Regions from separate parts of the Cobetia sp. QF-1 genome, predicted to be linked through region 2. Evidence: riboswitches for the same ligand, from Rfam matches in the RefSeq annotation. Region 2 holds a riboswitch; the other holds the start of a gene.
The links. A riboswitch is a leader RNA that binds a small molecule or an ion and turns the genes downstream of it on or off. The one in region 2 is predicted to bind thiamine pyrophosphate.
Positions count from the first base shown of each region.

Region 1: another riboswitch for thiamine pyrophosphate. It lies ahead of CFN46_RS00200 (ABC transporter ATP-binding protein); the one in region 2 lies ahead of tenA (thiaminase II).

Region 1 covers NZ_NBVS01000001.1:34,568-45,793, reverse strand. Annotated here, with positions in the region: gene CFN46_RS00230 (YeiH family protein) at 92-1,144, opposite strand; gene CFN46_RS00225 (LysR family transcriptional regulator) at 1,322-2,230, shown strand; gene CFN46_RS00220 (alpha/beta fold hydrolase) at 2,331-3,155, shown strand; gene CFN46_RS00215 (MFS transporter) at 3,152-4,426, shown strand; gene CFN46_RS00210 (ABC transporter substrate-binding protein) at 4,559-5,779, opposite strand; gene CFN46_RS00205 (ABC transporter permease) at 5,869-6,636, opposite strand; gene CFN46_RS00200 (ABC transporter ATP-binding protein) at 6,633-7,457, opposite strand; TPP riboswitch at 7,476-7,593, opposite strand; gene CFN46_RS00195 (hypothetical protein) at 7,771-8,721, shown strand; gene CFN46_RS00190 (potassium/proton antiporter) at 8,864-10,573, shown strand; gene CFN46_RS00185 (GGDEF domain-containing protein) at 10,728-11,226, shown strand, end outside.
Region 2 covers NZ_NBVS01000002.1:315,324-326,549, reverse strand. Annotated here, with positions in the region: gene CFN46_RS04680 (sorbosone dehydrogenase family protein) at 1-878, shown strand, start outside; gene CFN46_RS04675 (TIGR04283 family arsenosugar biosynthesis glycosyltransferase) at 1,028-1,834, shown strand; gene CFN46_RS04670 (TIGR04282 family arsenosugar biosynthesis glycosyltransferase) at 1,878-2,618, shown strand; TPP riboswitch at 2,701-2,838, shown strand; gene tenA (thiaminase II) at 2,967-3,626, shown strand; TPP riboswitch at 3,756-3,898, shown strand; gene thiC (phosphomethylpyrimidine synthase ThiC) at 4,037-6,016, shown strand; gene CFN46_RS04655 (peptidylprolyl isomerase) at 6,130-6,408, opposite strand; gene CFN46_RS04650 (hypothetical protein) at 6,488-6,994, opposite strand; gene CFN46_RS04645 (phasin family protein) at 7,196-7,597, opposite strand; gene CFN46_RS04640 (nuclease-related domain-containing protein) at 7,873-9,120, opposite strand; gene CFN46_RS04635 (GNAT family N-acetyltransferase) at 9,289-10,620, opposite strand; gene CFN46_RS04630 (DUF4190 domain-containing protein) at 10,712-11,062, shown strand.

The DNA.
Region 1 (11,226 bases), on a different contig from region 2:
GATTGCGGGAATCAATCACCTGACTCATTCGTTGCTTGGGGCGTCTATTGATCAGCTGTCCAGCTGGGTGACTCCAATGCCTGGATCAGGCTTAACCCATCAGCAGAAGGTTGGCACCAAAGCCGCCGACCATTAGCAGGGCGAACAAAATCAAGGCCAGCAGGAAAGGCTTCATGCCGAGTGAACGCAGGCGATCGATGCGTGTTTCGACACCCAACCCAGCCATGGCCATGGTCAGCGCTACACTCCCCAGCGTCGACATGCTGGTATGCAGCGTGGCGGGAATTTCACCGGTGCTGTTGATGCCGGCCATGGCGATGAAGCCAAGCGCGAACCACGGGATGGTCATGCTACCGCCGGATTCGCGCTCGTCACCGTCGGTGCGGGCACGCATGGCCCACAATTTCGGAAGTAGCAGCAGGAAGGGCACCAGCATCATGACGCGCATCAGCTTGACGATCAGCGCGTTGGCGAGGGCATCCGGACCGACCGCTTCACCGGCGGCAACGACCTGTGCCACCTCGTGGATGGTGGAGCCGATATAGATCCCGAACAACCCTTCATGCATGCCCGTCATCGGATAGAGAAGCGGATAGACCAGCATGGCCAGTGAGCCGAACAGCACGACTGTGGCAACGGCCATCGCGGTAGCCGCTGGGCGCGCCTTGATCATGGACTCCGTCGCCAGGACTGCCGCAGCGCCACAGATGGCAGAGCCTGCGCTGGTCAGCAGGGCGGTATCGCGATCAAGTCCCAGCCAGCGAGTACCGATGAAGTAGCCGCTGCTCATGACGGCAGTAATGACCAGGATATCGAGAAAGACCACGCTCCAGCCAAGACCGAGAATCTGCTGCAGAGTAATGGACAGGCCGAACAGGATGATGCCGAGTCTCAGGAGCTTCTTGGTCGCGATATGCAGGCCAGGCGACAGCGTCTTGGCATGACGGCTGACGATAGGAAGGTTGCCGACCACAATGCCGCACAACAATGCGAAGACCAGCGGGCTGACACCGGTGGAGGCCAATGCCGGGATAGCATGCAGCGCCAGTCCGGCAAGTGTCAGACCGCCACACAGCGCAAGTCCAGGCACCATGCGGCGCAGCTGTTCAGAGATAGAGGGGGCGGTCAGGGTCTGTGCGTCCATGGACATTCTCCTTACAGGTATCAGCAGAAGTGCTGCGTATTGTTATCGTGTTGGCATGAGGCAGTGCGTGAGGCAGATGATGTGTGCTTAGTGCCTCTGGTTTGGTGATTAGTCTATCCAGGAATATCATTGACTGGTTAGTCGATTGTTCTTTTACTGCTTACCGGAAAAATCGATATGCAAATCCATATCACCCTACGTCAATTGCAGGTGTTCGTTGCCGTGACACGTCACGGGTCGGTAAGCGCTGCGGCGCGTGAGATCGGACTGTCACAATCGGCGGCGAGTCAGGCGCTTTCTGAGCTGGAGCGCCACCTGGATGTGCAGCTGTTTGAGCGTCTCGGCAGGCGCTTGGCATTGAATGCCAATGGGCGTCGTTTGCTGGCGCGTGCCGAGCAATTGCTTGAGCAGACACATGCGCTGGAGCTGGAAGCTCGTGAACCGGATCTTGAGGGGGGGAACTTGCGCGGTGAGCTGGAGATTGCGGCCAGTGCCACCATTGGCACCTGGCTTCTGCCGGGTCTGGCAGGCAATTTCATGCGTGAGCATCCGGGGACTGAACTCAACCTGCGTCTGCGCAATACGCATCAGGTGGTTGAGGCCGTGCTCAATTACGATGCCGAGCTGGGACTGATCGAGGGTGACTGCCATGCGCCGCGCCTGATGAGTCAGACCTGGCGCGAAGATGAGCTGGTGGTGGTCGCGCCACCGACGCATCCGCTGGCGCTGCGGAGTGAGCCTCTCGGTGATCAAGACCTGGCGACCGCTGACTGGATTCTGCGTGAGGCAGGGTCAGGGACGCGGGCCGTATTTGAGCGGGCGCTGCACGGGCGTATTGAGCGACTCAAGGTGCGTATGGAGCTAGGGCAGCATGAAGCGATCAAGCAGGCCGTCTTCGCCGGGCTCGGAATCGGCTGTCTGTCGCGCTTGTCGGTGGCCGCCGAGTTGGCCCGCGGCGAACTGGTCGTATTGCCGACACCGCAGCTCAATCTCAAGCGTCATTTTTCGATGTTGTGGCATCCGGAGCGTTATCGCAGTCCGCTATGGCAGGCCGTCAAAGTCTATCTGGAGGCTAGCCCTGGCTGAGTCTGTCTGCTGGTTAAGCTTATTCTGCTAGCCGAGCGCATCTCCTAGATAGTCTGCTAACATGAGTGCTTCCTAAAACTTGGTGTCCATAGAGGTGGTGATGAGCACAACGGTCGAGCTTTTTTATAATGAGAGTGACGCTCGTGCAGCCGCTCAAGTAGAAAGTAATGTTCTTCAGGAAGCCCCCCCTCTGGTCGTCCTGCATGGTCTGTTTGGCAGCGCAGATAACTGGCGTTCGCATATCAAGTCGTGGGCTGAGACACGGCGTGTGATCGCGGTAGACCTGCGTAACCATGGCCGCAGCCCACATGTTTCGGGCATGAGTTATTCGGAGCAGGCAGCTGATGTCATCGCCTTGCTTGATCGCCTCGAGATCGAGCAGTGCGATCTGCTGGGTCACTCGATGGGCGGCAAGGTCGCGATGCAAGTGGCACTTGACGCTCCTGAGCGCCTGCGTCGTCTTGTCGTCGCCGATATCGCGCCAGTGGCCTATGGCCACGGTCATGATGAGATATTTGCAGCCTTTGAGGCTGTGCGCGACGCGCATCCTGCATCACGCAAGGAGGCTGATGGCGTGATGGCACAGCATGTCGACACACCGGCCATTCGCCAATTCCTCGCGACCAATCTGGTGCGCCTCGAGGATGACAGTATGGGCTGGCGGGTCGGTCTGGATCAGATCGCGGCGGGTTACATGCAGATTGTCGAAGCACCGCAGGGAGCAGGGCCGGTCGAGCTACCGACATTGCTGCTGTGGGGCGCACGTTCCAACTACGTACAGCAGAATGGTATGGCAGTGATGCGTGAGCGTTTTCCGGCGCTGGAAGATGCTTCATTGGATGCTGGTCACTGGCTGCATGCTGAGCGTGCAGCGGAGTTTCAGCAGGCAGTGCTGGTGTTTCTTGATCGCGACTCACGCACTTGAGCAAGCCGTCATCACGACACCCGCGCCAGGTATCACATGGTGCTCCATCTCCCGTGACCACTCATGAGCGATTAGTGGTGGCGCTGGTCACTCTGTTGCAATTTGCCGTCATCATGGGCTTTACCATGGTGATGGCACTGGGGCCTGACTTCGCACAGTCATTGGGCATTCCGCTGGACCGGCTCGGCTACATCGTCGGTAGCTACCCGCTTGCGGCGGCTGTCGGGACGCTATTGTGGACACGGCATGCCGACCGTTTCGACCGCCGCTGGGCGGTGCTCGGTTTTCTGTTTGGCGCTGCGCTATGTCATCTGATTGCCAGTTTCGCGACCGGCTACGAGACGTTACTGGCGGCGCGTATGCTAGGAGGGCTGTTTGGCGGACCTGCCGCGGCGACGGCATTGGCTATCGTAATCGATGTCGTGCCTGGTATCCGGCGGGGACGTGCGATGGGCATGGTGATGGGCGCTTTCTCGGTCGCGTCAGTGCTTGGGCTGCCTTTTGCGCTGTGGCTATCGGAAGGCTTCGGCTGGCAGGCACCGTTTCGTGCGGTAGCGCTATTGGCGCTGCTGATATGTGGGTTGCTGGCCTGGATTCTGCCCCCGATTCGAGGTCATCTTGATAACCCGGAGACGCGCAATCGCAGTCGCAAGGGCACCACGATCATGGCGATTCTGGCCCAGCCAAATCATCGGCTCGGCCTGGCACTGATTGCCACGGCCATGTTCAGCAACTTCCTGGTCATTCCCAATCTGGCCAGTTATCTGTTGTTCAACCTGGACTTGCCGCGTGAAGACCTCGGTGGGCTCTACATGATTGGCGGCGGGCTTTCACTGGTTGGCATGCAGCTGACTGGCCGTCTGTGTGATCGCTACGGCAGTGTCTGGCCCGGCACCATTACCTGCCTGCTGACAGCGCTTGTCGGGTGGGCCTTCCTGCTGCATTCGCCCGGTCCGTCGTTGATCTGGATAGGTTTTGGGGCTTACATGCTGTTCTCCTCGGCGCGTCGAGTCGCTCAGAACACGCTCAATAGCTTCATTCCGGCCGACCATGAGCGCGCCGCCTTCACCAGCACTCAGAGTGCGGTACAGCATCTGAGTTCTGCTGCCGGTAGCTATCTCGGGGCGGGGTTATTGGTCAGTACGCCGAGTGGTGCGTTGGAAGGCATGCCCTTGCTGGTAGCCGTGCTGGTGGTGGCACTGATGATCCAGCCGCTGCAGATGGCCTGGTTGTCATGGCGTCTGGCGAAGAGCCCCAGCCAGGATGTGTAGCGTACGCTAGAATCAGTGATGCGACACACACGAGAAGCTCCACCCAAAAGCGCCCTGTCGGCATGCCGACAGGGCGCTTTTGCATTGGAATATCAATCTGGGCCTGAACCAGAGTATCAGACGCTCAGAGCATCAGGGCGCATTGACGTCGACGGCCAGGTGGCTGAGTGATTGACGTTGCTTGATCATGCCACGCTCAAACAGGAAGTTCTCGAAATCACGATAGCGTCCGGCATCCAGTGCCGCAGGACGCAGCGCAAAGCGCGGTAACGTGGCATACCAGGCCTTCTTGTTGAGCGGGGTGTCGAGCGCAGGGTCGGAGTCGCGGAACATCTCCCATGCCTTGTCAGGATGATTGATCATCCAGGCCGTCGCCTCGCCCACGGCTGCGAGGAAGGCGGCATATTGAGCGTGCTTGCGCGAGTAGCTGTCGCTATTGGCGACAAAGATCAGCTCGTCATAGGTCGGTACGCCTTCCTCTTCGATATAAAAGGCACGTCCCTTGACGCCTTCCTGTGCCATCTGGGCCAGCTCGAAATTACGGAAGGCGCCAGTGACAGCATCGACCTTACGGGTCAGCAATGATGGTGTCAGCGAGAAGTTGACGTTGGTCAGCGTGATGTCATCAAGGCTCAGCCCACTATGCTGAAGCATGGTGGAGAGCAGTACTTCTTCGACACCGCCGACGGAATAGCCGACCCGTTTGCCCTTGAGATCGGCAATCGACTTGATATCGCTATCGGCGCGCACGACCACTACGTTGAGCGGCGTGGCCACGAGAGTGCCGATGCGCACCAAGGGCAGGCCTTGATCCACCTGCAGGTGCAGTTGTGGCTGATAGCTGATGGCAATGTCGACACGCTCCGCGGCGGCAAGCTTGGGCGGCACGCTAGGGTCCGCCGGCGCGATCAGCTCTACCTCCAGGCCATGTTGCTTGAACAGCCCCAGCTCCTGCGCCAGCACCAGCGGGCCATGCCCCGGGTTGGTGTACCAATCCAGCATGACCTTGAGTGGTATCAGTGGCTTTTCCTGTGTGGGCGAGGCTTCATCAGTTGGTGTCTTGTCACCAGTCGCCTTGTCGCCCGCTGTGCTGCCCATTGCGGCTGCTTCTTTTGTCGCTGCTTTTTCGGTTGCTGAATTTTCTGCGCTCGTCTCTATTTTGGCGTCTTCGGAAGCCGCCTTGGACTCAGTGAGCGTCGTGGTGGTCTTGGCGGTATCTTCGACAGCATCTGCGGCAAATGCCACACCGGACAACGTGCCCAAGCAGAGCGAGGCAAACACTGCCGCAAGCGGTAATCGCAGCTGGCGTGCCAGTGCGCTGAGTCGGCGAGGCACCGATGACACATGAGACATGGCGGAGTTCCTTGTAATCACGAGGTATTGGGTCTGCCTTTCAATAGCGGGCAGAAGGACGTTATTGAGAACATCAGTAAAGCGCCGCTTCAGTTGAGGCGCGTCAGGCTGTCGCGATGCCAAGGCATCAGCTTGCGTAATAGGGCATCAATCGAGAAGTACAGTAGAAGCGAAAATGCGACCAGCACCAGCAGGGCGGCAAACATCAGGTCGATTTCCATGCGTGCGTTGGCATTGAGCATCAGATAGCCCAGCCCTTGGCTGGCGCCGGCCCATTCACCGATGATGGCGCCAATGGGGGCTGCAGTTGCTGCCATGCGCATGCCAGAGGCGAGCGATGGCAAAGCGGCCGGTAGCTGAATATGGATCAACAGCCGCCACGGACTCGCGCCTAGCGTCTGTGCAAGGTCCAACCAGCCTTGTCGTGTCTGACGCAGACCGTCATAGCCGGTAGAAGCGACGGGGAAGTAGATGATCAACGTTGCCATCACGACTTTGGACAGCATGTCGTAGCCTAGCCACAGCACTAATAGCGGTGCGATGGCGAATAGCGGGATGACCTGGCTGATCAACAGCATCGGCAATAGAGTGCGGCGCAAGCGTGGGATGAAGGCGAGTGCCAACGCCGTGCCCAGGCCGAGCAGGATGCCCAATACCAGGCCGGCCAGAATCTCGGTAAAGGTAATGCCAGCATGATGGGCAAGCGAGGGTGCCTGGTGGATCAGTGCCTCCGCCACTGCACGAGGAGCCGGCAGAATATAGGGCGGGACTTCAGTGATGACGATGACCAACTGCCAGAGGCCTAATAATACGCAAGTGCTGATCAGTAGATGGCGCAGTGCATGCAGGCGCTTCATGCATTCACCTCCGCTGCGGCCGGAATGAAGGCCTCATTCGGGTCCCGCAGTCGCGCGATCAACTCGGCCTGTGCTTGTTGCAAGGCGGGTGTATCGAGAGGCACTGGCCGCGGTGGTGATAGTCCGGGCAGGCGATCGAGCACAGCGCCGTAGCCTTCGCGTGCGTCTGGGCGTAGCACTAGTAATTGGTCTGCCAGACGCAGCGCTTCCAGCGGGTCATGCGTGACCATCAATACGGTACGCCCGTCGAGCAGACGGCTGGCAAGATCGTGCAGCTCCAGGCGTGTGATGGCATCCACCGCAGAAAAGGGCTCGTCCATCATGACGACCGGTGCTTCCTGATAAAGGGTGCGTGCTAGCGCGACTCGCTGGCGCTGGCCGCCGGAAAGGGCATCCGGCCAAGAGTGCTCACGTCCCTCTAATCCCACTGCGGACAGCAGCTCCCGTGCACGGGCGACGTTGCGTGGCCGCCGATGAAGGTCATCGCCCAGACATAGATTGTCCAGTACACGCCGCCAGGGAAGCAGCAGGTCTTGCTGAGCCATCCAGGAGATACGCCCTACCAGAGGGCGACCATCATCAGTGTGCAGCTCAAGCTGATGATGGTCCGGCATCTCGAGCCCTGCCAACAGTCGCAGCAGTGAACTCTTGCCACAACCGGAGCGTCCGAGCAGCGCTGTCCAGCTGCCAGCGTCCAGACGAGCTGTCAGGTCGCGGAATAGCGTATGGCCGGCGTAGTCAATGCGAGCATTATTGAGGGTGAGTCCCAGCGACACGATATTGTCCGAGGTCAGGCGGCGTGCCGGCAGGAGGGAGCGCACGGGAGACCTGTCTCGCAATATCAGGTATCCGGGATTCCCTCCGCCGGTATCAACCGGATCAGGTTCCAGGGGTTGCCGTGTTGCGTCTTGACCGCAGTGGCTCTCAGCCCGTTATCGGGCACCCCCATCCAGCGCACAGTGTAACGCCACCGCCTTGTCGGTTGCATCCCTGCCATCGTCGGGAGGGTAGGTCGTTCAAGTCACTGTCCTGTCAGAAAGTATTGTCGTGCCACGCCCGTGCTATGCCGAATGGCATTCAGTTGGGTATGCTGTTGGATATGTTGCTTGCGCCCCTCTGTGATTGGAGATCGCCATGCCTGACACTTCGGATCTCTCGAGTTGTTCTCATTACCCTGTGCCCCCGCAACGACCTGCCGCACCGCCAGAGTCTCTCCCTCGTGGTTGGCCCGAAGAAGCATTGACGCGCAGGCTGTCAATTTATCTCGGTCAATCGCTTGAGCCCCTGGCGTTGGCATGGCCCGACAGTGCCAACTGGCTGTGGCGTCAACGCGGCGGCACGCCCGGCATTATCAAACTGGCGCGTACCGGGCCCGATAACGATCCCTTCTGGCGTGCCATGCGTGGCGTATTTGGCGCTGATCGCTGGCGTGAGCCCGAAGCGCTGACGCGTCTCGCCAGTGCGTTACCGGCACGTTTGCCGCTGCCACCATTGCCACTGACCTATCTCGGGCGTCTCGATGGCGCACCGATCTGGCATCTGCCATGGTCCAGTGGGCAGCCCAGCGATCTCAGCGCTACCTTTTGTGAGCTGCTTGGTGATCAACTGGGACGCTTGCACCAAGATACGGTCTCGGGCTTTGGTCAACCGCTGGCACAGCCAATGCCGTTGTTGTACTGGAATACACGTGTCACTCGCTTCCTCGAGCAGCATCCACGCCGTGCAGAGCTCGGCGATGTGTTGGCACGTACCTTTAGCCAACCGAGTCGAGCAGTCTGGAGTCTGCCAGACATGCGCGCTGATCAATATCTGTGTTCCGCCACCGGTTGGGTGTGGAGCGACTGGGAGGCACTCGTGTGGGCGCCGATCGAATTCGACTGGGCTTTGATCGAAGTGCTATTGGAGACATCCGCTCAGCGTCAGGCGTTCATGGCCGGCTACTCTCGGCATGGCCGCATGGTCGACATTGATGGGCAGCGTGGGCTGTGTCGTGCGCTGTTGTGGGCGATGGAGGCATTTGGCCCGATTCCGTTTACAACGTTGGCGGCAGCACCGGCCTGGGTCTCTCCACGCAGCCTACCTTGAGCTCAGTGCGAGGGGCGATAGCCGCAAGTACATGAATGGCAGAGAAATTTCTCTGCAACCCCGCTCTCGACATGGAATACTGTCTGTGAGTCGTCGCGGACGTCACTCGAGATCTGGTGTAGGGCATGGCGGGGGAGAAAACGTGGTAGAGAACCTTAATTATTACTTTTTATTAGCAGGGATGCTGATTGCGCTGAGCGTATTGGCCAGTCGCGTGTCAGCGCGTCTTGGTACGCCGTTGCTGTTGCTGTTTCTCGGTCTTGGCATGCTGGCTGGTGAGGATGGTGTACTGGGCATCCAGTTTGACGATGCCTCGACAGCCTACCTGATCGGCAACCTTGCTCTGGCATTGATTTTGCTCGATGGCGGCTTGCGTACTCGCCTCTCTACCTTCCGTGCTGGCTTGAGGCCTGCGCTCTGCCTTGCCACCTTTGGTGTCTTCATTACCAGCGGCCTGGTGGGCCTGCTGGCCATGTGGCTGTTTGATCTCACGTTGATCGAGGGCTTGCTGGTCGGTGCGATTGTCGGTTCGACTGATGCCGCCGCCGTTTTCTCGCTGCTCGGCGGACAAAGCGTTCACCTCAATGAGCGTGTCGGTGCCACGCTTGAAATCGAGTCTGGTACTAACGACCCGATGGCCATCTTCCTGACTATTACTCTGGCGGAAATTCTCACCGGACAACTGACAGGGGTGGCAGCTGGCGTAGTGAGCTTCCTGCTGCAGTTTGGTGTCGGGGCTGGCATGGGGCTGGCTGGAGGCTGGTTGATTTCCCGCTTGATGCGTTACCTGGATCTGGCCCCCGGACTCTATTCGCTATTGGCTCTGGCACTGGGGCTGAGCCTGTTCGCGACCACCAATGAGATGGGCGGCAGCGGTTTTCTGGCCATCTATCTGTGTGGCTTGATGATTGGTAATCATCCTGGGCGTCATCTCGAACATATCCTGCCGGTACATGATGGTCTGGCGCATCTGTCGCAAATTGTCCTGTTCCTCATGTTGGGACTGTTGGTCTCGCCATCGACCATGCTGCACTTTGCTTTGCCTGCAGCAGCCTTGAGCTTCGCGCTGATTCTGGTGGTGCGCCCGCTGGCGGTGATTATCTGTCTCAAGCCATTTTTCCGCTTCCGGTGGCGAGAGCTGTGGTTCATCAGTTGGGTAGGATTGAGAGGAGCGGTACCTATCGTGCTGGCCATTTTCCCGGTGATCACTGGCGTCGAGAATGCGGCTGTCTATTTCAATGTCGCGTTCTTCGTCGTGATTATCTCGCTTCTGGTACAGGGTTCATCGCTGGCACCAATGGCGCGTCGGCTCAAGGTGATTGTACCGCCCGGCGCTCAACCTAGTCGGCGTAATCTACTGGGTATCATGCCGGTCAATGATTACGAGATGCTGGTCTACCGTGTCGATAACACGGCACTCGAAGGTGTCGCATTACGCATGCTGCGTTTTCCCTCCGGTGCCAAGGTGGGGGCGCTATTTCGTTCCAAGGTGCTGATACATCCCAAGGGAAGCACCTGCCTGCATCAGCAGGATGTGCTGTGCGTCGTCGGACGTTCCTGCGATGTGCCGAGCCTCAATCGCATGTTCAATGGCGAGAGCCTACAGCATGAGCAGCGTGCTTTTTTCGGCACATTCACGCTTGAAGGGGGGGCCAGCATGCAAGATATCGCTGATGTTTACGGCCTGACCCTCTCTCAGGGTGAGCAGCAGCTGACGATTGGCGAATTCATCACGCGTCGTGTTGGTGGTGTGCCGGTCGTCGGTGATGATGTCGATTGGCATGGTATTCACTGGGTGGTGAATGAGGTTGCAGGTAACCGCATCACCAAAGTGGGGCTGCGCCTGCACTGATGAGTACTGCAAGGGGCCGTTAGAAAAAGGGGAGTGCGTGTAATGCACTGGTCACCTTTCGACTGAGGAATATCGTACTCTGGTTGTGTCAGGCTAATGTGTGCATGACAGAGATTGGCCACCGATTGTGGTCAGTGGCTCAGGAGTCGATCTCATGGCCAGTCCACATCCGCACCTCGCGCGTTTTTTGATGCGCTTTGAACACTTCCCGACCGGCCTGACGCCGGACGAGAAAACCTTTCATGCCACGTTCAATGTGGTGTATACGCTGGCGGTCGCCTGCCATCTTTTCTATGCCATCATGATGCTATGGCTGGGGGAGATGGGTATTTTGGCGCTGAATCTTGCGATGCTCGTTGTCGATCTTGTGTGCCTGCAGTTGCATCGTGCGCGTCGTGAAGTCTTGGCAGCCAATCTTCTTGCCTTGGGTACCTGTGCCCAGATCAGCTTTTCTCTGCGCTATTTCGGTCCTGAAGCGGGTTTTGATTATTTCTACTTCGGTGCGCTGCTGTGCATCTACTGCATCCGCACATCCTTCATGCGCCGTGTGATGCTGTGTGCGGCTTGCCTGTGCATGCCACTGGCAGCCTACGTTGTATTGATGTTGGAAGGGGCGATCAATCCGCTGTCGGCAGGCTGGGCGCTCACTTTCC
Region 2 (11,226 bases):
CTGCGCAGGATTTTCGTCACGTGATCGAGATCCCCGGGGGTGGCGGCCATAATTCGCGCACACTAAGCACCGGGCCAGATGGTGCGCTCTATCTGGCACTGGGCATACAGGGTAACTGTTCTGATCAATATCTCGCCGGTACCGCGCCTCACTACCCTTTCAGTGAGCGGCGTGGCGGTGTGATGCGCCTTGACGAGCACAGTAAGGACCAGCCCAGATGGCAGCCTTGGGCGAGTGGCCTGCGCAACCCGGTCGGCTTGGCCTGGCAAACACTACCCCGCGGCGAGACACGCTTGCTGGCCACCAACAATGGCCCGGACCACTGGGGATATGAGCACCCGCATGAATTGCTGGTCGCCGCCACCCAACAAAGCTTTCATGGAATGCCATGGTATCAATGGAAAGATGGCAAGCCGCAGCGCGATGCCTGCATCGAGAGTGTCTCGCCACAGCCGCTGCAAGAGATATCCCGACCTCTGGCCGAGATGCCAGCACGCAGCGCCCCGATGGGTATTGCAGTTGTTCCTGAAGGACACCCGCTCTCACCTAACATGGATGTCGTGATCGCCATTCATGGTAGCTGGGGAACGGCGCCTGACGGCAAGGCATGGGGTGATCCAGCCAGCCGCCGAGCACCGCGTCTGCTGGGAGTGAAGCTGGCATCTGGCAATGAGCAGACCCAGGAACAAGACCAAGAGCAACAACACTCCGCTCTGACACCCCTGCTGACAGGGCTGCAAGACAGTACCGATGGAGCGCGCTGGATTCGCCCACTGGATGTGGCGTTTGGCCCGAACGGTGATCTCTACATGACTTCCGATACCGGCGCATCAGGTCTGTATCGCATTACGTTCCCATCACCTCATTCTGCCAATTGATCACAGCCTCCTCACATGTAGAGAAACGAGGGTTCATGCACAGCGTTTATTGTTCGATGAAGCGTTGATCGAGCGTTCTACCGTTCTGCATCCAAGCTGCTGGCACTTGCGTATGCTGCATATACAACGCCATCGCCGGAGCCTGCGCCATGACCCAGCAGACACCCTCAAGCCTGACCTCAGCAGCGACCTCTTCCGCAAACGGAAGCCACTATCCGACACGTGCACCGTGGCTGAGTATCATCATGCCGGTGCATAACGAGGCTGAGGGTATCGTGCCGGCGCTTATCGCCTTGAGTCGTCTGCGTGCAGGAGGAGATTGCGAGGTCATCGTCGTGGATGGTGGCTCGACAGATAACACTCGTGCGATGGCGGCGCCGCTCTGTGATGCCTGCCTCAGCAGTGAATCGGGACGTGCGGTGCAAATGAATACCGGGGCAGCGAGAGCGCGTGGTAAATGGCTGCTATTCCTGCATGCCGATACTCGTCTGCCAGACAACGCGCTCGCAGTGTTAGCCAACGCAATTGCCACTCATCGCCGCTGTGATTGGGGTCGCTTCGATGTCGCGATAGAAGGAGAATCTGCTTGGCTGCCACTGATTGCGCGCATGATGAATCTGCGCTCTCGCCTCACCAGCATCAGTACCGGCGATCAAGGCCAGTTCGTGCAACGCTCGACCTTCGAGGCCATTGGCGGCTTTGCCGAAATCCCGCTGATGGAAGACATATGGCTGAGCGCACAGCTCAAGCTACTGACGCCGCCGTTGAATCTTGAGTCGCAGGTAAAGACCAGCGGACGGCGCTGGGAGACACAAGGCGTCTTGCGCACCATCGTCAAGATGTGGGGCTTGCGCCTGGCGGCATGGTGTGGCGTTTCTCCTACGAAGCTGGCACGCATATATGGCTATCGCGCAGCAGCGCTGGCCAGTGACCAGCGCCAACTGCCTCATGCTTGAGTTCATCCCGTCGTCGCTGCCTGCCAGTGAAGAGGCATCAACGATGTCACACGCCACAGCCTGCCAATCTGCATGCTCGTCATTGGCGCAACCGACACTGATCATCTTCGGACGCCTGCCGGTGCCCGGTCAGTGCAAGACCCGCCTGATTCCAGCACTGGGAGCACAGGGGGCAGCACGGCTTTATTCACGCATGCTGATGAGAATGCTCAAGGAAGCGCAAGCGGCACACCTGGGCAATATCGTGCTGATGCTCACTCCGCCTCCGCAGGCGGCGCGCCTGGAAACTTCTCTCGCACCACTGATGGCTGAACTGGATCACACGCTAGAACACGAATTGATGCATGACCCTCAAGCGGCCCGCATCAAACTTGAAGCCCAGCCCACAGGGACATTGGGCGAGCGCATGCAGCAAGCCATGGCCCGCTATCTATCCCATGGTCCAGTCATGCTGATGGGGTCGGACCTGCCAGCACTGGACCGCCAGCGACTCCGCGATGCGGCGCACGGATTGGCATCACATGATGCTGTCTTGCAACCGTCAAAAGATGGCGGCTATGGCTTGATCGGATTGAATCAGCCCTGCCCCGAAGCTTTCGCATTGACTCATTGGAGCCATGCGGATGTATGTGCTGAAACGCTCACTCAGCTCACTCATGCCAAGCGAACCACCCACTGCCTGCCGGTCAGTTGGGATGTCGATGAACCTGAAGACCTTGAACAACTCACACACGATCTCCCGGCACTTATGGCGCAACTCCCTCCTGTTTCGTTGACAAGTTAAGCCCGCCAGCAGCCTCCCAAAGTCGTATATAGATCATCGCCATTTCCCCTTCCCGTAAGACGTCAGACTGTTACACTCGAGCCATAGCTTGACGGGGTGCCGGTAAACCGGCTGAGATGTCATATGCAAATACCGATAGCACTTTCGGCCTTGCATGAATGACGAGCCCGCCGAACCTGATCCGGCTAGTACCGGCGTAGGAATCAAGCGAGAAGGAACGCCGCCCGTCTGCCAGTACCCACTGGATAACTGCTTCCTTCCCGCCTCCTTCCGGTATCAGCCCGCTTGAGCGAATGCACCGCAATCACCCACAAAGGGGTAGCGGAATGCTCACAGAGGGACACGTCGATGCCTAGCTTCAAAGACCTGACCAACGCCTGCGCTGATGAGTGGTACGACTACTTGCAGCACGATTTCGTGCGTCAACTGGGTAAAGGACGCCTGCCAGAAGATGCCTTCCGTCACTATCTGCAGCAGGACTATCTGTTCCTGATCCACTTTGCTCGCGCCTGGGCCTTGGCAGCCTACAAGAGCCGTAGTCTTTCCGAACTACGTCAGGCTACCGCTAGCCTCGATACCATTCTCAATACTGAGCTTACGCTGCATATTGGCTATTGTGCCGAATGGGGTATCAGTGAGGATGACCTGAGTGAGCTTCCCGAATCCCGTGCCACACTGGCCTATACACGTTACGTTCTCGACTGTGGTCAGCGCGGTGATCTGCTTGATCTGCATGTTGCTCTTGCTCCCTGCCTGATTGGCTACGGTGAAATTGCCGAGTGGTTGCTGGATCAAGACAGTACGCTGATCGAAGACAATCCTTACGCAGACTGGATCGCGATGTACTCAAGCGATGACTTCAAGGCTGCCATGGAGTCTGAACGCGAATGGCTGGACGCTCGCCTGTCAGAAGTTTCAGAGCGACGCTTCGGTGAGTTGGTCGATGTCTTCCGCGATGCGACACGTTTGGAAATCGATTTCTGGCAAATGGGACTTGATCAAGACTGAAGCATCCTTTGCTCCCAGAGATGCCAAGAACACGACGTGAATGTTGAGAAGAGCAATGAACAGGGTGTCAGTTCCTGAATGGCAAGGTGTCTTTCGCGCGCGAAAGCTCTCTTGGCATTGAATATCTGAAGACGCTTGACGGGGTGCCGGTGGAACCGGCTGAGATCCTGCATGCAACACCTCACTGCCCTGACGGGTGAGGGTTGTCAGCAAGGGGTCCCGTGGAACCTGAACCGGTTAGGACCGGCGTAGGAATCAAGCTGATGGCATGCCGCTCCATGCGGCGCTGTCGCCTCGTATCTCATGACAGTCTTTATGACAGGTACTGGGCTAAACAGTCGTCATCCCTTCCCTACGCACGGTCTTCCCATGATGACGTCCCATGACGTCGCCCCTATGAGGAGACCTGCATGAACACTGCCCAACCTACACAAGACAAGAACGCTTATGACAAAAGTGCACCCAAGGCTCGCGCTCGTGCTGGCCGCAAGGATGGCAGCCGTCACCTGGCGCGCGAAGCGCGTGTCGATGAAGCCGCCATTGCCCCTTTGAGTGGTTCGCGCAAGATCTATATAGAAGGCTCGCGTCCGGACATCCTCGTCCCCATGCGAGAAATTTCTTGCTCGCCAACCCAGACAGCCAACGGGCTGGAAGAGAATCCGGCGATCGTCGTCTATGACACCTCCGGCCCCTATACAGATCCGGCGGTCGACATCGACATTCGCCGCGGTCTGGCTCCCCTGCGTGAACACTGGATCGAAGAACGCGGCGATACCGAGCAGCTCACGCAATTGAGCAGTGAGTACGGCCGTGTTCGCCAAGCGGATTTGCGTCTGTCTTCACTGCGCTTCGAGCTAGATCACCATCCTCGCCGTGCGCTCCCGGGCAAGAATGTCACTCAGCTCCACTATGCACGCCAGGGCATCATCACTCCCGAGATGGAATACATCGCCATCCGCGAGAATCAGCGCCGTATTGCCATGCGTGAGGAATATCAAGGTAGCGAATCTGTGGAAGCAATTCTTGGCCACCAGCATCCCGGCCATAGCTTCGGCGCCAGCCTGCCTGAAGAAATAACGGCAGAGTTCGTACGCGAGGAAGTCGCTCGCGGGCGGGCGATCATTCCTGCCAACATCAATCATCCGGAAAGCGAGCCGATGATCATCGGGCGCAACTTCCTCGTGAAGATCAACGGCAACCTGGGCAACTCGGCAGTCACCTCTTCCATCGAGGAAGAAGTCGACAAGATGACCTGGGGTATTCGCTGGGGCTCCGATACCATCATGGATCTCTCTACCGGTGCCAACATTCACGAAACCCGTGAGTGGATACTGCGCAACTCACCGGTACCCATCGGAACGGTGCCCATGTATCAGGCACTGGAGAAGGTCGATGGCGTCGCGGAAAACCTCGACTGGGAAATCTTCCGCGATACCTTGATCGAGCAAGCCGAACAGGGAGTGGACTATTTCACCATCCATGCCGGCGTATTGCTGCGTTATGTGCCGATGACCGCCAGCCGTGTAACCGGAATCGTCTCGCGCGGCGGTTCGATCATGGCCAAATGGTGCCTCGCTCATCATGAGGAGAGCTTCCTCTACACCCACTTTGAAGATATCTGCGAGATCTGCAAGGTCTACGATATCAGCCTGTCACTGGGCGATGGTCTGCGCCCGGGCTCGGTGGCGGATGCCAACGATGCTGCCCAGTTCAGTGAGCTGGAAACGCTCGGCGAGTTGACGAAAATCGCCTGGCAGCACGATGTGCAGGTGATGATCGAAGGGCCGGGGCATGTGCCGATGCACCTGATAAAGGAAAACATGGACAAGCAGCTCACCGAGTGTGACGAGGCGCCGTTCTACACACTTGGCCCACTGACCACTGATATCGCACCGGGTTACGATCACATTACATCAGGCATCGGTGCCGCGATGATTGGTTGGTTCGGCTGCGCCATGCTCTGCTACGTCACGCCTAAAGAACACCTAGGCCTACCTAACAAGGATGACGTCAAGACGGGCATCATCACCTATAAAATAGCCGCACATGCTGCTGACCTGGCCAAAGGCCATCCAGGCGCGCAGCGTCGCGACAACGCGCTCTCCAAGGCACGTTTCGAATTCCGCTGGGAAGACCAGTTCAATCTTGGATTGGACCCAGATACCGCACGCAGCTTCCATGATGAAACGCTGCCCAAGGACTCTGCCAAGGTCGCACACTTCTGCTCCATGTGCGGGCCGAAGTTCTGCTCCATGAAGATTTCTCAGGAAGTCCGAGACTATGCCAATGAACATGGCCTGACCGGCGATGCAGATAGCGTGATGACTGGCATGCAGGAGCAGGCCGAAAAATTCAAGCGTGAAGGCAGTCAGCTATATCAAGAGGTCTGATGACCAGAGACTAAAGCGCTTTTCATAACGCAAAACGCCCTCGACCAATCATGGCCGAGGGCGTTTTGCTACTGTCTTGCCAACCAGTTACCAAAGGTCAAACGACCCAAGGATCAAGTGCGGCTGGTCACTTCCAGCAGGTGGTAACCGAACTGGGTCTTCACCGGGCCTTGCACGGTATTGATAGGGGCACTGAACACCACCTCATCAAATTCCTTGACCATCATGCCCGGACCGAAAGCTCCAAGATCGCCGCCGCTACGGCCGGACGGGCAAGAGGAATGCTCACTAGCGGCATCAGCAAAATCGCGACCGTTCTCGATTTCGGTCTTGAGAGCTGCACACTGTTCTTCACTGGAAACGAGAATATGACGTGCTGTGGCCTGTGCCATGACTATCACCTGTCACTGATCAAATGGTACCGCGCAAAGCGGCATGGCCTACCATTGTGGCGCAAGGTGGCGCTCGCCGCTAGCGTCCGGCACACACTCGACGCTGATATTGAAGCGCATCCAACGTGCCATTCCCGAGCAAGGCTGCCGTTGCTGCATTACATTCGGCCTCTGCCAACTGATCAGCACCCGACACCTCAGCCCATTGAATATTCCCCACGCTGGGGCGATAACCCAATGCTGCGTTACAGGTCATACGCGTGAGGCTAGCGTGGCGTTGTGAAGGCAAGGCAGGTGGATTAGCCGTCATTTCCTGACAGGATGCTGAAAATAGCTTACTGGCCGCCTGACTGCATCTTGTATGCAGCGTTGCGTTCTGGATTTTTTCAGCACATACCGAGTCATCGATCACTCGCCAATGGAGAGTATCAAAATCAACACTCTGCCCCTGATACTGCATTTCAATATGCTGACGCTGGAGTCCAGCGGTATCCGAAATATGGCTAGTAGCACCTTCACTCAATTGACCGCTCACCCCAGCCACCGTATCCATAAGCGCAGCAAAAACAGCACTGATAGGGTCCATTGCACACTCCCTGTGTCAAGACTCTCAGTATCAAGAAGACGCTTAATGTTAGCTCTTCTCATCAAATTCTGATCACGAGATGATACGTCTATTGGACAATAGCGTAGTCACTCAAATACCAGACACACAAACACCCACCCGGAAGACCGGATGGGTGTTTTATACAGCTCCCTCAATCGAGAGCTGTTGAGCAGATGTCGCTTACTTGGCGGACTTCTGCATGGCCTCAGAAGCGGACTTGGCATTGGTTTCAGCCATTTCCTGCCCTTTCTTGGCATTGGTTTCAGCCAGCTCTTGGCTCTTCTTGGCGAAATCCTGATTCAGTTCGACGACTTTCTGAGTGTCGTTCTGCAGGCGCTCACCAAGCGTCTTGACGGTTTCCTGCTGTTCCTTGACAAAGTTTTGCAGGCCTTCGCTGTCCTTGACTTCAAGCAAGGCACGCGCCTGTGCCATGGAGGCATCAGCATAAGACTTGGTCAGTTCCATCTGGGCGCCAATCAGCTTTTCGCTGTAATCAATGCTTAGAGCACTGAAAGCGCGCAGCGGGGACATGAACATATCATCGAACTGCTTGGTGGACTTATCGAAATTGGCATTGAACATGTGGCACCCTCCAGGGTTTTGGCATCACGCTGAAATGAATCCGGAGCTATGCTCCTTCGGCTATCAGGATTGAACCAAGCTTGTGCGCTATTGCGACCGAGCCATCACTATCAAGCCTTCACTGATAAATAGTGCTCTCGACCAGGTTCCATCCTCGCTGCAATGCAGCATAAGCCACTATTTGCTGCACCGCAACATTATGATGCCAGTATTTCTGTATCCGCGATGTTTCGTCTTCCCCTGATCTGATCCTTGCCAAGAATCAATGCCCTCCCTCATACCTGCTCGCGGCAACGCTCACATAGTAATCGTCCGTCCAACATCTCGTTCTGACCCGGTTGCTGGCATAGCGCGATGCTGTCATTGGACAGCCAGCGACGACACTCATCACAGCGCGGCAGTCCTTCAACATCCTGTGACGAATGTTGCAGATGCTTGGCATATGAATCAGCGCCCTCGAGGGCATCGATATCAGAATGAGAAGACTGCCGACAGCGCGCCGCTTGAAGCCCACGAGCCCCAAGGGGGTGCAGTTCAGCTGTTCTCGGTATCGATGAAGTAGGCTTGAGTGGAGATACCGGTGAACCTGCAAACTCTTGCCTGGGCTTGATGTCTCGATCGGCAGGCTGTGCCGCTACCGAGTCGCTACGTTCACTGGAAGGCTCATTCAAAGCAGCAGGCGTCCAACGATACTCAGAAGCCACATCATTAGCGCGCGGGCCAATCGAGGAGTGCTGCTGGTCTGGCGTCAAGCCAAGCCTCACCGGCCAATCAATCGTTGAGGCGACATGCTGGGCGGCAATCGCATGCCCCAGACGTCGTAAACGACGCTTATCAATACGATGCGTAAAACTACGCAAACGTGTGATAGGAGCCGTCCGGCCACTCACCTGCAGACACTGCTGCCTGAGGCGCGACAGCGACACCAGCGCACGGCTATCAACAATATCTTCTGGAGGACGACTTGCCTGAGCCTCTTCTGCGATCACGACCCGGTACAGCAGCTGAGGTTGGAGCGTCATTCCCATGCGTAACGGCAACAGACCGCACGCTTCCATCCAATCCCGAAAGACGCGACGCTGCTCTGCAATTGCCAGCAGTGGAGAAGGCGTTAAAAGTTGCTCCTGAGAGTCACTAGCAGCGTCTTCACCTTGACTCACCTCGTCATTACCTTCGGTGTGCGCCAGCAGCTCACCAAATGAGGTAATGGCAAGCTGAAGATCAAAGCACGATGCATCCAGCACCCAAGCCTGCATAAGGCAATTGACGAGCAGGTGATCGATCTCGATCACATTATCGCCATGCCCAAGCCTCAAATCATGTAATACGACCCAGTCATCGCGCGCCCCAAGCAGTGAATCCAGCTGCGTAGCAAGCGTACGGCGGCGAGTCTGACGAGCACGCATCATGCGTAGCGTCTGTAATACCTGACAGCGCTCACTGACAGTAAGGGCAGCATCCTGAGCCAGCACCTCAAGTACCAGGACGTCATACTCCCTTGAATCACATTCCTTGATCAGCATGGGAGCCTCTGAAATTAGAATATTAAGATATAACTCAGTATAGCTCCCCATCAGCAAACTTTCTTGCCTTGCAGCAGGCCGACAATATCGACTCGGCATTAGATGAATCGAGTCATGTCAGCGTACTGCCACCTCGATGCAAGGAAACTCAAGGGATAAAATCTTGATCTACGCTCGTTTTATCGAACCAACACTGCCCTTATCGACTAGCAACTCATCTTGTCGGTAAGGCAGCATATCGGTCACCTGCTGACGTGCCTTGGCTATCCAGCGCACTTCCTCTTCGACAGCTTCCGTCACTGCTTCTTGTAGGCCCGGGTGGGCCAGCCAGTGCAATGACCAGGTATCGTAGGCTGAAAAGCCACGACTTATCTTGTGCTCACCCTGCGTACCAGGATCAAAGCGCGTCAGCCCACGCTCCAGACAGAACTCAAGCCCCTGGTAGTAACAGACTTCAAAATGCAGACAGTCAGCCTGAACCTCACTGCCCCACCAACGCCCATACAAGCAATCACTGCCGATCAGACACAGCGCTGCGGCGACAGGTATCCGTGTTTCATCACGCGCCTGAATCAGCAACAGTGCCTCAGGCATGCTGCGTCTGAGTTGGTGGAAAAATTCAATAGGCAGATAGGGACGCTGCCCGCGCTCCATATATGTCATGCAGTAACAGCGATAGAAGGCTTCGAGATCAGCTTCGCTTATCTGCTCACCCTCAAGGCGCACCACTGAAAAGCCTTGATCGGCCACCTTGCGTCGTTCACGACGAATTTCCTTGCGACGCCGGGAACGCAAGCCATCCAGGAAAGCACTGAAGTCCTGCTCGCCCCGTGACTGCCAGTGATACTGCATGCCTGGACGCCGAATAAGATGCGGTACTGCTGCTTGCCAATCGTTGCACTCTTCCTGCTCGGCAAATAGCAGATGGAAGCCACTGTGCTCAAAGCGCCGCAAGGAACCGCCAACGTCAACCGAAGGCGCTGCACCAGCCTCAAGGTGCGGCCATAACCACTTCAACAGTGCACGCCGTGACGGCGCACCATCTCTCGTCACTAATCGCGGGCCAGCGCTCGGCGTAAAGGGAACAGCCGTCAGTTGCTTGGGATAGTAGCGTCCGCCAGCTCGCTCAAGCGCCTCAGCCCATTGTTGATCAAAGACATATTCACCGCGTGAGTGCAGCTTTAGATAGCGTAGCAATCCAGCCATCAGGCGCCCGCTTTCATCGCGTATCAACAGATGTGCCGGATGCCAACCTGTAGCAGCGATAGCCGCGCCACAGGCTTCAAGGGCCACAAGATACGCGTGTTGCAGAAAGGGGTAATCGCCACCGGCCAGGCTATTCCACTCCCGAGCAGAGATATCGCTGATAGAAGTCAGAATCTCTAGCCGCCAGCCACCCGTCTTCTCTGTGGAGTCATCAGATACCATCAAACTATCCGGCATTTCCCGCTGGGACGCATGCTTATCCACCCCATCCTCTGCTCGCCATTGCCCTGTCACCACACTCTCCTCTTGTTCTCCCTGGGGCAGACATGCCGCCCGTCCCAGGACATGCTAGTGTGTCGACATGATGCAGGACAACGAGACCGCCATGACAGACACATCGACGCCCCCCGAAGAATCATCTGCTGATCAAGCCACAAGACAGCCCTATACGCCCACACCACCCGCCCAGGATACCCATGCCCGGACCAATGCCATGGCACTGGTCGCGTTTGCATTGAGCGTACTGGGATGTTTGCTGGCGCCTGCGGCACTTGGAGCCGTTGTCTGTGGCCATATCGCACGCAGCCAGATTCGCAAGACCGGCGAAGCAGGCGACAGCTGGGCACTCGCAGGGCTAGTGCTTGGCTATCTGCTGATCGCTCTATCGCTGGCCGGCCTGCTGATATTCGGCGGGATGATGATGACCATGTTCGGTATCATGGCCTTTAGTAGCTGAGTGTCATTTGCTGACCGCGGGTTGCCAGATATCTGCGATTCAACAACCGTCTCAGCTCGTCAGCGAGCCCACCTAGCTTTCGACTCTATCTCCCGTGCCAACGGGACATGCTTGCCTTGAAGCAAGACCTGTCCCGTCAGCAATTCCGGTTCATCCGAGCCGCC